3 regions of the Rahnella sp. P4_A8 genome follow, and region 2 is predicted to be linked to each of the others. Evidence: predicted binding sites of a transcription regulator. Region 2 holds the regulator's gene; each other region holds the start of a gene.
The links. The regulator Fur, encoded in region 2, represses iron uptake genes when iron is present. The targets are predictions, from matches to a motif close to ATAATAATGAGAACNACTATCAA.

Region 1 (4,292 bases), on a different contig from region 2:
GTGCGCGAACGCGCCGAAGATGAAGCGATCAACGTTTTTGCCCGCAACATGCACGATTTGCTGATGGCCGCCCCCGCCGGTATGCGCGCCACTATGGGTCTCGATCCGGGTTTACGTACCGGTGTAAAAGTCGCCGTTGTGGATAACACCGGCAAACTGGTGGATATCGATACGGTTTATCCCCATACCGGTCAGGCAGCAAAAGCCGCACAACAGGTTGCCGCGCTGTGCATCAAACATAATGTCGAACTGGTGGCGATCGGTAATGGCACCGCGTCCCGCGAGACCGAGCGCTTCTTCCTTGAGCTGCAAAAACAGTTCCCGGCGGTAAAAGCGCAGAAAGTGATTGTCAGTGAAGCCGGTGCATCGGTGTATTCCGCCTCCGAACTGGCGGCGCTGGAATTCCCGGATCTGGATGTTTCTATTCGCGGCGCAGTCTCTATCGCCCGTCGATTACAGGATCCGCTGGCGGAGCTGGTGAAAATCGACCCGAAATCCATCGGTGTTGGTCAGTATCAGCACGACGTCAGCCAGTCTCAGCTGGCGAAAAAACTCGATACCGTGGTCGAAGACTGCGTGAACGCCGTGGGTGTTGATCTCAATACCGCATCCGTTCCCCTGCTGACCCGCGTGGCCGGTCTGACACGCATGATGGCGCAGAATATCGTTAACTGGCGCGACGAAAACGGTCAGTTCCGTAACCGCGAACAGTTGCTGAAAGTCAGCCGTCTGGGGCCAAAAGCCTTTGAGCAATGCGCGGGCTTCCTGCGTATCAACCACGGCGACAACCCGCTTGATGCCTCGACAGTTCACCCGGAAACCTATCCGGTAGTGGAACGCATTCTGGCGGCGACACAGCTGGCGCTGAAAGAACTGATGGGCGATTCCAATGTGCTGCGTGGCCTGAAAGCCAGCGAATTCACCGATGAGCAGTTCGGTGTGCCGACGGTCACCGACATTATCAAAGAGCTGGAAAAACCGGGGCACGATCCGCGTCCAGAGTTTAAAACCGCGACCTTTGCCGAGGGCGTTGAAACCATGAACGACCTGATGCCGGGCATGATCCTCGAAGGCTCTGTCACTAACGTCACCAACTTTGGTGCGTTCGTCGATATTGGTGTCCATCAGGACGGCCTGGTTCACATCTCGTCACTGGCGAACAAATTCGTCGAAGATCCCCACACAGTGGTGAAAGCCGGCGACATCGTCAAAGTCAAAGTGATGGAAGTCGATCTGCAACGCAAACGTATCGCGCTGACCATGCGACTGGACGAGCAACCGGGCGAAGCACCCGCGCGCCGTTCTTCCGCGCCAGCGTCAGATTCACGAGACAATCAGAAACGCCACGCGCCAAACAAACCGTCGGGCCGCAATGCCGCGCCAGCAGGCAATAACGCGATGGCCGATGCTCTGGCCGCCGCGCTCGGCAAAAAACGTTAATTCTTCGTTTTTCCCCGCCACACCAAAGCCGCTGATATCCAGCGGCTTTTTTTATGTATCTTTTTTCGACACTTTTTAAACTCTGTCTTAATGAATCAATCACTGAGGTAAATCAATAAATCGGCCATCCGGCAGGCATACGATAGCGACGCGGTGGAGATTCCCGTGAAGAGGCACCCCCTCTTTTCTTTTGTCTCTATACGCGTACTAATTATGATAACTATTCTCGTTTGTACTTCTTTGCGTATTCAATACGCCGTCAGCCACAGGCTGACAATTTCGCACCATGGACAATTTCTGAGCAATATTTCGCAGTTAAGTGAGATCACCGGGCACGGAAGCGCGGCGTAACCTTTGTCACGCTGCCCCCAAAATGCCTGAATGCTTCGCGAGGAACTATGCAACTTCAATCAAAACGTGCTTATAAAATTACCGGCTTTTCACACGAAATCAGCCCGGCTTACCGGCAGAAACTGTTGTCACTCGGGATGTTACCGGGGTCATTTTTCAACATTATCCGCGTTGCGCCGATGGGTGATCCGGTACAAATCGAAACCCGCCGTACCAGCCTCGTCGTCCGCAGAAAAGACCTCGATCTCCTCCAGCTCGAGATGATGGCCTGATCCCAACATCAGGCCTTTGACAGTTCATTTTTCGCTGCGGCCCCGGGCTTGCATGTTTACCTTTTCTGACACGTAGATTTTATCGAATGAAACCATTAACGATCGGCCTGATTGGTAACCCAAACTCAGGTAAGACCACGCTTTTCAATCAGTTAACCGGTTCACGCCAGCGTGTCGGTAACTGGGCAGGCGTGACCGTCGAGCGCAAAGAAGGTCAGTTTGCCACCGCAGCGCACCAGATTACGCTGGTGGATTTACCGGGTACCTATTCCCTGACCACCATTTCCGAGCAAACTTCGCTCGATGAACAAATTGCCTGCCATTACATTCTGAGCGGCGACGCGGATCTGATGATCAACGTCGTCGATGCCTCAAACCTCGAGCGCAATTTATACCTGACACTGCAACTGCTGGAACTGGGCGTGCCATGCATCGTGGCGCTGAACATGCTGGATATCGCCAAAATCCAGAACATCAATATTGATATCCCTGCGCTGTCTGCTCGTCTGGGTTGCCCTGTGGTGGCGCTGGTTTCTACCCGTGCCAGCGGCATCAAAGAACTGAAAGCCGCCATCGACGAATTGCCACAAGTGGCTGTGCTGGAACGTGTGCAATATCATCCGGTTTTACAACAGGAAGTCGATGTCTTGGCCGCCGAAATGCCGCCAGCCATGGCGCTGCAACAACGCCGCTGGCTGGCACTGCAAATTCTTGAAGGGGATATTTATAGCCAGACGCACGCAGGCAACGCACAGGCATTATTGCCGCAGGTGAGAGCCCGGCTGGCTGAGCAGAAACTGGACGATCCGGCACTGCTGATCGCCGATGCGCGTTATCAGAGCATCGCGGCGCTTTGCGCAGAGATCAGCAACTCCCACCTTACGGCGCCGAATAAACTGACGCAGGTGCTCGATCGCGTGATCCTCAACCGCTTTCTGGGCGTACCGATTTTCCTGCTGGTGATGTATCTGATGTTCGTGCTGGCCATCAACATCGGTGGTGCGCTGCAGCCGATTTTCGATATCGGCTCCGCCGCGATTTTCATTCAGGGCATGCAGTGGATTGGCTTTACCCTGCATTTCCCGCAATGGCTGACCATTTTTCTGGCACAGGGGCTGGGTGGCGGTATCAATACCGTGCTGCCGCTGGTGCCACAAATCGGCATGATGTATCTGTTTCTGTCGTTCCTTGAAGACTCCGGTTATATGGCACGTGCCGCGTTCGTCATGGACAGGCTGATGCAGTCGCTCGGCCTGCCGGGTAAATCCTTCGTGCCACTGATTGTCGGTTTCGGCTGTAACGTGCCGTCTATTATGGGTGCCCGCACGCTGGATGCGCCGCGTGAAAGGCTGATCACCGTGATGATGGCGCCGTTCATGTCATGCGGCGCACGTCTGGCGATTTTTGCGGTGTTCTCTGCGGCCTTTTTCGGGCAGGACGGCGCATCCGTGGTGTTCTCGCTGTATCTGTTGGGCATCGTGGTCGCTATCCTGACCGGACTGCTGCTGAAATACACCATCATGCGCGGCGAAGCCTCGCCGTTTGTGATGGAACTGCCGGTGTATCACGTTCCGCACCTGAAAAGCCTGCTGCTGCAAACGTGGCAACGTCTGAAAGGTTTCGTACTGCGCGCCGGTAAGGTGATCGTGATTGCCAGTATTTTCATCGGCGCACTGAACAGTTTCTCGTTCAGCGGCAAGGCGGTGGATAACATCAATGACTCGGCGCTGGCGTCAGTCAGTAAAGTGCTGACACCGGTGCTCTCGCCGATGGGCGTACATCCTGACAACTGGCAGGCGACCGTGGGTCTGGTCACCGGTGCGATGGCAAAAGAGGTGGTGGTCGGTACGCTGAACACGCTATATACCGCCGAACACATCACCAATGAAGCCTTCGATGCGGCCAGTTTTAACCTGTTCGATGAACTGGGCGGCGCGGTAAAAGAAACCTGGCAGGGTCTGAAAGATACCTTCAGCATCAGCGTGCTGTCGAACCCGATCGAAGCCAGCAAAGGCGACGGTGAAATGGGCGTCAGCTCAATGGGCGTCATGAGCACCAAATTTGGTTCGGCGATTTCGGCTTACAGCTACCTGATCTTTGTATTGCTTTACGTGCCTTGCGTCTCGGTGATGGGGGCGATTGCCCGTGAAACCAGCCGTAGCTGGATGACGTTCTCGATCTTCTGGGGGCTGAACGTGGCGTACTCACTGGCAACCCTGTTCTATCAGG
Region 2 (4,292 bases):
GAATTCTTCCAGATAAAACGTCAGATCGCCGCTGGCGATCACCGCGAAGTGACCGCGGATTTTATCCAGCGGCTTCACCAGCGCCATCACCAGATAACGGTCAGTCAGCAATAAAATCACCAGCCCGATACCAAATGCCGTCAGCAGAATCACTTTGCTAAATGACGTCAGATGGGTGGATTGCCGTTGTGCCGCATCAAAATCGACAGCGATCTGACCGCTGACTTTCTCCATCGATGAGCCAAAGCTGCGGCTCAGTGCAGGTACGGTGGAATTGGCTAGCTGGTTATAGGACTCCGTATTTTTGCTGCGGGCTGCGTCGAACAATGGCGTGACGCCCTGCGTGATCAGATTTTCCCAACTGGTGATCAATTCCTGCACGGAGGAATCTTCCAGCCCCGGATGCGGTGCCGCTTTAAAACTGGCCAGTGCCTGCGTCAGCCCGCTGAGTGATTGTTTGGCGGTATCAAAAATTTCCGGACCTTTTGACGGATCGGCCTGAAGCTGTGCCACGGCGCGGCTCAGGCGCGTCACGGTACGAAAATACTGATCATTTCCTTTATTGATCAGCGCCATATTGTTGACCAGCTCGGTACTATTTTTGGTATTTTGGGTCAGTGTGTCCAGTGAGGTGACGGTGTAAAGGGAAACACCTGCCCACATGACGCAAAAGATGCCAAGAATGGTTAATAAAGCGGCCCTGATGGTGATATTTTTTAAAAACTGCACGATATGCCTCTCTCGAAACATGTCTGTTTCTGGCCTGAGGATTGACGGGGATGCGGAGAATCAAGACAGGTAACCAGCAGGCAAGTGCCCCAGGACATGTTTGAACACCTCTCCGGGCATCGATTTCTTTATTATGTTGAGATTGCTCCCGAATCATCTATCGGCGGAATGTTCTCGAAATTTAGTATTGTGACGACTTATTTCTCAAACTTGCTTTTGACCTCATTAACCCTGAGGTTAATTCGCCGCAGGTGAAAGCACACAAAGGCGATAACACTTAAAAATATTGCCCGATAAACTTATTTCCCAGTTAAGAAGGCGAGCAGAAGCATATTCTCCGCCGCACGAGTTTGCTATCATCTGCATTATTATTGCCTGCGTTGCAGAGCACTTCATTGAGAACAAGAGGTTAGGTAATCTTATGGCCGTTGTAGGTATCTTCTTTGGATCCGATACAGGTAACACCGAAAACATCGCAAAAATGATCCAGAAGCAATTGGGTAAAGATGTTGCAGAGGTGCATGACATTGCGAAGAGCAGCAAAGAGGATCTGGAAAAATTCGATATTTTGCTTATCGGCATTCCAACCTGGTATTACGGTGAAGCGCAGTGTGACTGGGACGACTTTTTCCCAACGCTGGAAGAGATAGATTTCGAAGGTAAGCTGGTGGCACTGTTTGGTTGCGGTGACCAGGAAGACTACGCCGAATATTTCTGCGATGCGCTGGGCACCGTGCGCGATATCATTGAGCCACGCGGCGCAGTGATTGTCGGACATTGGCCTACCGAAGGTTACCACTTTGAAGCATCTAAAGGCCTGGCGGATGATAAGCACTTCATAGGACTGGCAATTGACGAAGATCGTCAGCCCGAACTGACCAGCGAACGTGTTGATGCCTGGGTGAAACAGATCACAGAAGAACTTAGCCTTTCTGAAATTATTGGCTAAAAACCCTGTTGGCCCTGAGGATTTATTCTACAATTGAAGGGCCAAACTATTACTGAAATTAACAATTTAACTGCTACAAAATTGTAACTTTCGGTCGTATCAAGGTACACTGAGTTCCTCTGTTTTTTCTATTGATCAAGTCGTTGCATTCCAAATGTGACCGGCAATTTGTGATCTTTATTAACAGGCTGTCGTTGACGAGAATTGGCACATTGCGTTAAACGAAGAGACTAAACGAATAATTTTGTGCCGCCGATGCCACAGGCTGCATGCCTCAACTTGATTAGCACATAGTAACAGGACTGAATCCGCATGACTGACAACAACACCGCACTGAAGAAAGCCGGCTTAAAAGTCACGCTTCCGCGCCTCAAAATCCTGGAAGTGCTGCAAGCGCCGGAAGGTCATCACGTTAGTGCGGAAGATCTTTACAAGCAACTGATTGATATGGGTGAAGAAATTGGCCTGGCGACGGTTTACCGCGTTCTGAACCAGTTTGACGACGCCGGTATTGTCACCCGTCATAACTTCGAAGGCGGCAAGTCCGTATTCGAACTGACCCAGCAACATCACCACGACCACCTGATCTGTCTGGATTGCGGTCGTGTGATCGAATTCCGTGACGAATATATTGAAGGTCGTCAGCGTGAGATTGCTAAGAAACACGGTATCAAGCTCACCAACCACAGCCTGTATCTGTACGGCCACTGTGAAGCAGGCGATTGCCGCGAAGATGACTCTTTGCACAACGATAAACCTGCGCAGTAATCTGCACAGGCTTTGACTAAATTAACCGCTGAAAAGCGGTTTTTTTATGTCTGATATCGACGCAGATTGAGCCCGGATAGCAGGCATAAAAAACCCCGGCAAGCCGGGGTATGTTTCGCTGCTGAGATTCACGGCTTAGGTGAATTGTTCGTTTTTATTTCCTGCCAGATTTTCCCGCAATCAGCAGCATATGCCTGACCGTCGCCAGTTTTACGCGCCGTCAGACATCGCTGATAATCCACCACGCGCACCGTCTCCTGTTCTGCAAATTGCTGGTGGGCTTTTTCCTGTTTCAGTTTATTCAGTAACACCTCGCAGGATGCCAGTTTGTCCGGATTGCCTTCTGACGTATTGATACAGGCACGGTAATCTTCCCGCGTTTGGGATATTTGTGCCTGATCGGCGGTGGGTGCACAACCGGCCAGCAAAACAGCCGAAACCATGATCATCAGTAATTTATTCATCGACATAGCGACCTCAGAAAATAGTAAATGGAGCGATAACGATGAATTTCACGTCTTTTTCATCCTGGAAAATGTTGCCGTAACCGCCGCCCCAGCTCGGTATGTCCGAATGGTTGTCGTACTGGGTGTAATGCAGTTTGAACAACGTCCCTTTGGCGCGCCCTTCCTGAATGGTGTACAGCGCATCCAGGCTCCATGCGCTTTCTTTCAGACGCTGGCTCTGGTCATAAGCGGCGTTGGTGCTCGGTTTGGCATCCCACGCATAGACGTACGAACCACCGACCGCGAACCCCGGCAGGTCCCATTTCGCCAGATCATAAAGCACGCCGGCATATACTGCTTTTTCACCGTTGGCGTTGAAGTCCGAGCGGTTGTCCCACCACACATCAAGACGGCCGTTTGAGGAAGAATAAGTCGGGGTCATGCGCTGCAGGAAGTAGCCCTGATTCCCTTCCGCTTTCACCATCGTCCCTTCCAGACGCCAGTTAAACTGCCCGGTGGTATAGCCAAAGGTCAGTGCCTGCAACCATGCCAGACCGTCATACAGACTGTTCGGATCATTCTTGTCACTGATGCGGTCTTCTGCACCATAGAACTGATAGCTGGTGGTCAGCGGATTGCCCAGCAGATCCATTTTGTACGAGGCCTTAGCAAAGTACTGATCGACATAACTTTCAGCCTGGCCAAATGCGCCTTCCAGTACGAAGTCATTTTTAAAATCATATTTCGCACCGAGCGAATGAATATAAGAAACGCCGGTTTTCTTGTCATTCTGGCGGAAATCATCCATTTCCAGATGCCACGGCGATTTATATTCATCAGCCCACATATAGGAGAAACTCAGTTCACCCGGGTCACCGAAATCGTGTTTATAACCGGCTTCCGCACCGCGATACGTACCCGGCATAAAGCTCCAGTGCGGTGCGATCAGCGTCTGTCCGGTAGGCTGAATATACCCTGCGTGCCCCCAGAATCCGCCATATTTGAATTTACCGGCTGCCTTATAAAGACTGACCCCACTTTTATCCCCGGAGTAATCTTCGTCGTAGGCGCGGTTGCTGTTAGAAAAGGCGATTTCGTTGGGATGGCCGCTCTCGCTGCTCTCGGCCATTTCAATCGCCGTAAAGGCTGCGATATCAATACCAAACATGTCCCAGGCATAGCCGGAAGAAAAATCGAGGTTCAGGTTAGCGGTAGAATGCGAAAGGTTGGTTGTATAGTCTTTGTAGTGGTCACTCGCCGGATCCATGTCCTTGCGGTCACGTTCACGCTGCCAGTAGTACACACCGCCGGTCAGTGTGGAATCATCAATAAAACCGGCTGCTTTGGTCCCTTGTGAAAACATCATTCCGCCACCCAGTAAGGTGCCGGCGAGAGAATAC
Region 3 (4,292 bases), on a different contig from region 2:
GTGGGGTATTAAGTTCTAAATCAAAAGTTAAGGTTTTCTTAAACAAGGTGTTAGCCCTTAAAACCCCCTCCCAGCCTCCCCCTTCGCAGGGGGAGGAGCTGAAAAAATCTATCAGAAATCATAACCTACTGTAGCAACCACGGTACGTTCCTGACCCCAGTAGCAGTAGCTGGTGCCGTAACAGGCTGCGACATATTTCTTGTCGAACAGGTTGTTAGCATTCAGCTGCACATACGCGCCTTTCAGTTGCGGATTGAACTGCACCAGATTCATACGCAGTGACGCATCAACCAGCGTGGCAGAAGGCATGTGGCGGGTGTTTTCGTTATCCGCCCATTGTGTGCCGATGTAACGCACACCTGCACCCATATCCACACCAATCGGCGTGTTGTACTGACCCCAGATGGAAGCCATTTGTTTTGGCGTCACATACGGCGTGTTGCCGTTGTTCTCAGCCGCATCACGGATACGCACTTTGTTGTAGGTGTAACCGGCCATCACGTTAAAGCGTTCGGTAACCTGTTTCTTAGCTTCCAGCTCAAGACCCTGTGAGCGGATTTTACCTGCCGGCTCGTAGTAGCTGCCGACTACCACGCGGTTACCCACGTCTTTTTGCGTCAGATCATACAGCGCCGCGGTGTACATATCGGAAGTGCCGACCGGCTGGTATTTGATCCCGGCTTCGTATTGCTCACTCTGCATCGGTTTCAGCAGCGTGCCGTCAGCGCCTGGCAGGGCAGATGGCGTCATCGCCTGGCTGTAGCTGACGTACGGTGAAATGCCGCTGTCAAAGGCGTACAGCAGGGAAGCGCGGCTGTTGAAATGACTGTCTTTACGTTCGCTGTTGCTGGTGGTGCCGTAGATGCTTTCGTAACTGCGGCTGGAGGTTTTTAGCGTGTCGTAACGGCCTGACAGGGTCAGATACCATTTGTTCCAGTTCATCTCATCTTGCAGATAGGTACCCATCTGCTCATAACGGTTTTTACCGCGTTTATGACTGTAATAATCCAGTGCATCACCGCCAACGCCAGTGTACGGGTTGAGGTTTTCAGCGTAAGCAGCGTCAGATTTCACATCATTGATAAAGTGGGAGTAATCGAAACCGATCACCACTTTATGTGCCAGTTCGCCGGTCGCGAAATCCGCTTCGAGCTGGTTATCAATCGCAAAAGTATCCAGCGAGGACTTCTCACCGGAATAATAACGACTCATCTTGGTACGGTCCGCATTCCAGCCCGCCTGATACACCTGATCCAGTTCGGTGTTGGAATGGGTGTAGTTGGCGTTCTGGCGGAATGACCAGACGTCGTTAAACGCGTGCTGGAATTCGTAGCTGTAGATTTGCTCCCAGCGTTTGAACTGGTTGCGGGTGCTTTCGCCATCGAAGAAACCCCGGCTCAGTTTCTGCCCGTAGAGGCTGCCGTCAGCCGGAACCGCGGCGTGGTAGCCACCGGACGGATCTTTTTGCAGATATGCGCGCAGTAAAAGCGAGGTATTTTCATCCGGCGTCCACAGCAACTGTGGCGAAATCGCGTAACGCTCTTCACGCTGGTGATCGTACTGCGTATCGCTGCTGCGGGTCATCCCGGTCAGACGGAATGCCAGCTGATCGTTGATGGCATTGGTGTAATCGAATGCGCCGCCTTTGGTATTTTGCGTGCCACCGGAAAGCTGGAAGTGACCTTCTTCAGCAAACTGCGGGCGCTTGGTGGATTCCACCACCACACCGCCGGGAATGCTCTGGCCGTAAAGCGCAGAAGACGGTCCTTTCACCACATCAATACGTTCCAGGAACCACGGATCAACCTGAATGGAGTTATAGGTCGAGCCATCGCTCAGGATCCGCAGGCCATCGAGGAAGGTGTTGTTGACGTCACCGCCGTGGAAACCGCGCAGGGAAATGGTGTCATAACGCGTTGCGCCGCCGGCAAAGTTGGTGAATACGCCTGGCGTGTAGTTCAGTGCAGCGTTAACCGTGGTGGCGTTCTGGTCAGTCATTTGCTGACGGGTCACAACAGAAACGGCCTGACCGGTGGTGATCAGCGGCTGATCCGTTTTGGTCGCACTTTTACTGGTTTTCGCGCTGTAACCCTGCGTCGGAGCATCGGCGGTATCCGCAGGCGCGGCTTTGACAATGACGGTGTCTTCAGCAGCCATTGAGGCAACCGGCATTGCCAGCGCGCACATAAGCACCGAGCGTTTGAGGGGGAAAGCCAACAACATATTCATAATCCCTATAAATAACTCAATAATGATTGAGTGATTAATTGATGCGTGTGTAATAAACCCAAAAGCCAACATGTGTTCCGCACAAAAGCATGACGTGCGAAGGGCAGTCACTTAACCGAAACGTGACGGATGTTAAACTTAATGATAATTGTTATCATTATTATTTTACAAATTCAAGGGAACTTTACGCCAAAAATGTGAAGTGACGCATTTTTAACCTGATGAAAACGAGGGTTTTTTAATTGCGGCAATAAAAATCTGAGCAAAATGGCCGGAAGTGATTAGGGTTAATAGTGAGTTTTTTAATCATGTTCTCTATGTAAAATTCACGGCCGGGAGGCGAAAATGGGTCAGGGGAGTCCGGAGGAATACAGCAGGAAATGGGCAGCGGTTGACAACTATCTGGTGAGTCATTTAGTGGACAGCGATCCGGTTCTGGATCAGGTACTGAAAAACAATCATCAGGCCGGTTTACCCGCACACGATGTAGCACCCAATCAGGGAAAATTACTGGCGCTGTTCGCCCAAATCATCAGCGCACAGAAAGTCTTAGAAATCGGCACGCTCGGCGCTTACAGCACTATCTGGCTGGCGCGGGCGTTACCGGCGCTCGGAAAAGTCGTGACGCTGGAAGCCGATCCGCATCATGCGCGCATCGCACAAACCAACATTGAGCTGGCCGGTTTGCAGGATAAAATTACCTTACACACCGGGCCTGCGTCAGAAACCTTGCCCACGCTCGCGGCGGAAGCGCCGTTTGACCTGATTTTTATTGATGCCGATAAACCCAGCAATCCGCTTTATCTGGAATGGGCGCTGAAATTGTCGAAACCGGGGACATTAATTATTGGCGATAATGTGGTGCGGGACGGCGCGGTGGTGGATCCGTACAGCGACGACGCCCGGGTGCAGGGTGTGCGTCGCTTTATTGAGATGATTGAACAGGAACCGCGTTTATCAGCGACCGCGCTGCAAACCGTCGGCAGCAAAGGCTGGGACGGTTTTGTGCTGGCGCGGGTCACCGGTTAACAGGGCTTAACGCGCCAGACCAAAGCCAATATCAAACAGCGGATTTTCGCTGTCATGTGGCATATCGGATTGTTGTCTGAGCACGGCTTCTTCAGACGATGGCAGTTCAAACGGCAGCTTACCGGTATAGGCTTCGGTGCTGGTCAGGCGCGTAAACAAAACGGTATCGCTGACACCGAAATTGCCGATAATCACTTTCGCTTTGTCCTTCACGTTGGTCAGGATCGCCGGACGGTCGAGATAAACGGTGACGATTGTCGGCACTGCTTTGCTGGCTTTCACGATCGCCTGATAATCCGCGTTGTCACCGGTAAAGGCCAGCGAGCCTTCGTGATGGTGCTTGCCAAAGAACCAGGCTTTATGCGGTTGCTCGTACGGGGCATGGGCGCGGATCAGCGCAATATCGGCTTTCTCCGGCGCATCCACCACGGTAAAACCGGCTGCCGTCGCGGCCTGCGGTGCTATGCCGTACAGCCAGATCTTTTTGCCCTTTTTCAGCGGTAACACATCATCGGTGTTTTGCAGCAATACCAGTGAATGTCCCTGCGCCGAATTGGCTTCTTTTTGCCAGTCAGCGCGCCCGACGGTTTGGGTGGCTTTCTGCACATCGACATACGGATTTTCAAACAGTCCGGTCTGGAATTTTTGCTCAAGAATACGCACAACAGATTCATCCAGGCGCTGTTCAGTCAGTTGCTTTTCATGCACTGCGCTGACCAGCAACTGTGAGTCGGTCACGCCGCCAAACTGATCGACACCCGCCAGCACCGCCTTCACGAAACGCTGTTGCGGCGTCAGATTCTCGACACCCCACGACATGCCACCGGGCACCGGTTCTTTACCTTCCGGCGAACCGTTCAGGCATTCGTTTTCGCAATTGCTGGTGATCAGCCAGTCGCTGAGAATGACGCCTTTGAAACCGTATTGTCCGCGCAGAATGTCGGTCAGCAACTGATGACTGAATCCGGCACCGACCTGTTCGAGCGGTTTGCCGTCCACGGAAACATTTTTCAGGATTGAATATGTCGGCATGA

Region 1: a site for Fur is predicted at 1,648-1,670, ahead of feoA (ferrous iron transporter A). Genes of this name have one in related genera too.
Region 3: a site for Fur is predicted at 2,371-2,393, ahead of AC1DUO_RS18530 (TonB-dependent siderophore receptor). Genes of this name have one in related genera too.

What each region holds. Positions count from the first base shown of each region.
Region 1 covers NZ_JBFUHK010000005.1:91,694-95,985, forward strand. The annotation lists gene AC1DUO_RS04535 (Tex family protein) at 1-1,440, shown strand, start outside; gene feoA (ferrous iron transporter A) at 1,839-2,063, shown strand; gene feoB (Fe(2+) transporter permease subunit FeoB) at 2,150-4,292, shown strand, end outside.
Region 2 covers NZ_JBFUHK010000019.1:55,707-59,998, forward strand. The annotation lists gene AC1DUO_RS12335 (methyl-accepting chemotaxis protein) at 1-729, opposite strand, end outside; gene fldA (flavodoxin FldA) at 1,151-1,678, shown strand; gene fur (ferric iron uptake transcriptional regulator) at 1,991-2,446, shown strand; gene chiQ (ChiQ/YbfN family lipoprotein) at 2,575-2,910, opposite strand; gene chiP (chitoporin ChiP) at 2,924-4,292, opposite strand, start outside.
Region 3 covers NZ_JBFUHK010000047.1:4,529-8,820, forward strand. The annotation lists gene AC1DUO_RS18530 (TonB-dependent siderophore receptor) at 112-2,223, opposite strand; gene AC1DUO_RS18535 (O-methyltransferase) at 2,575-3,258, shown strand; gene AC1DUO_RS18540 (glycoside hydrolase family 3 protein) at 3,265-4,292, opposite strand, start outside.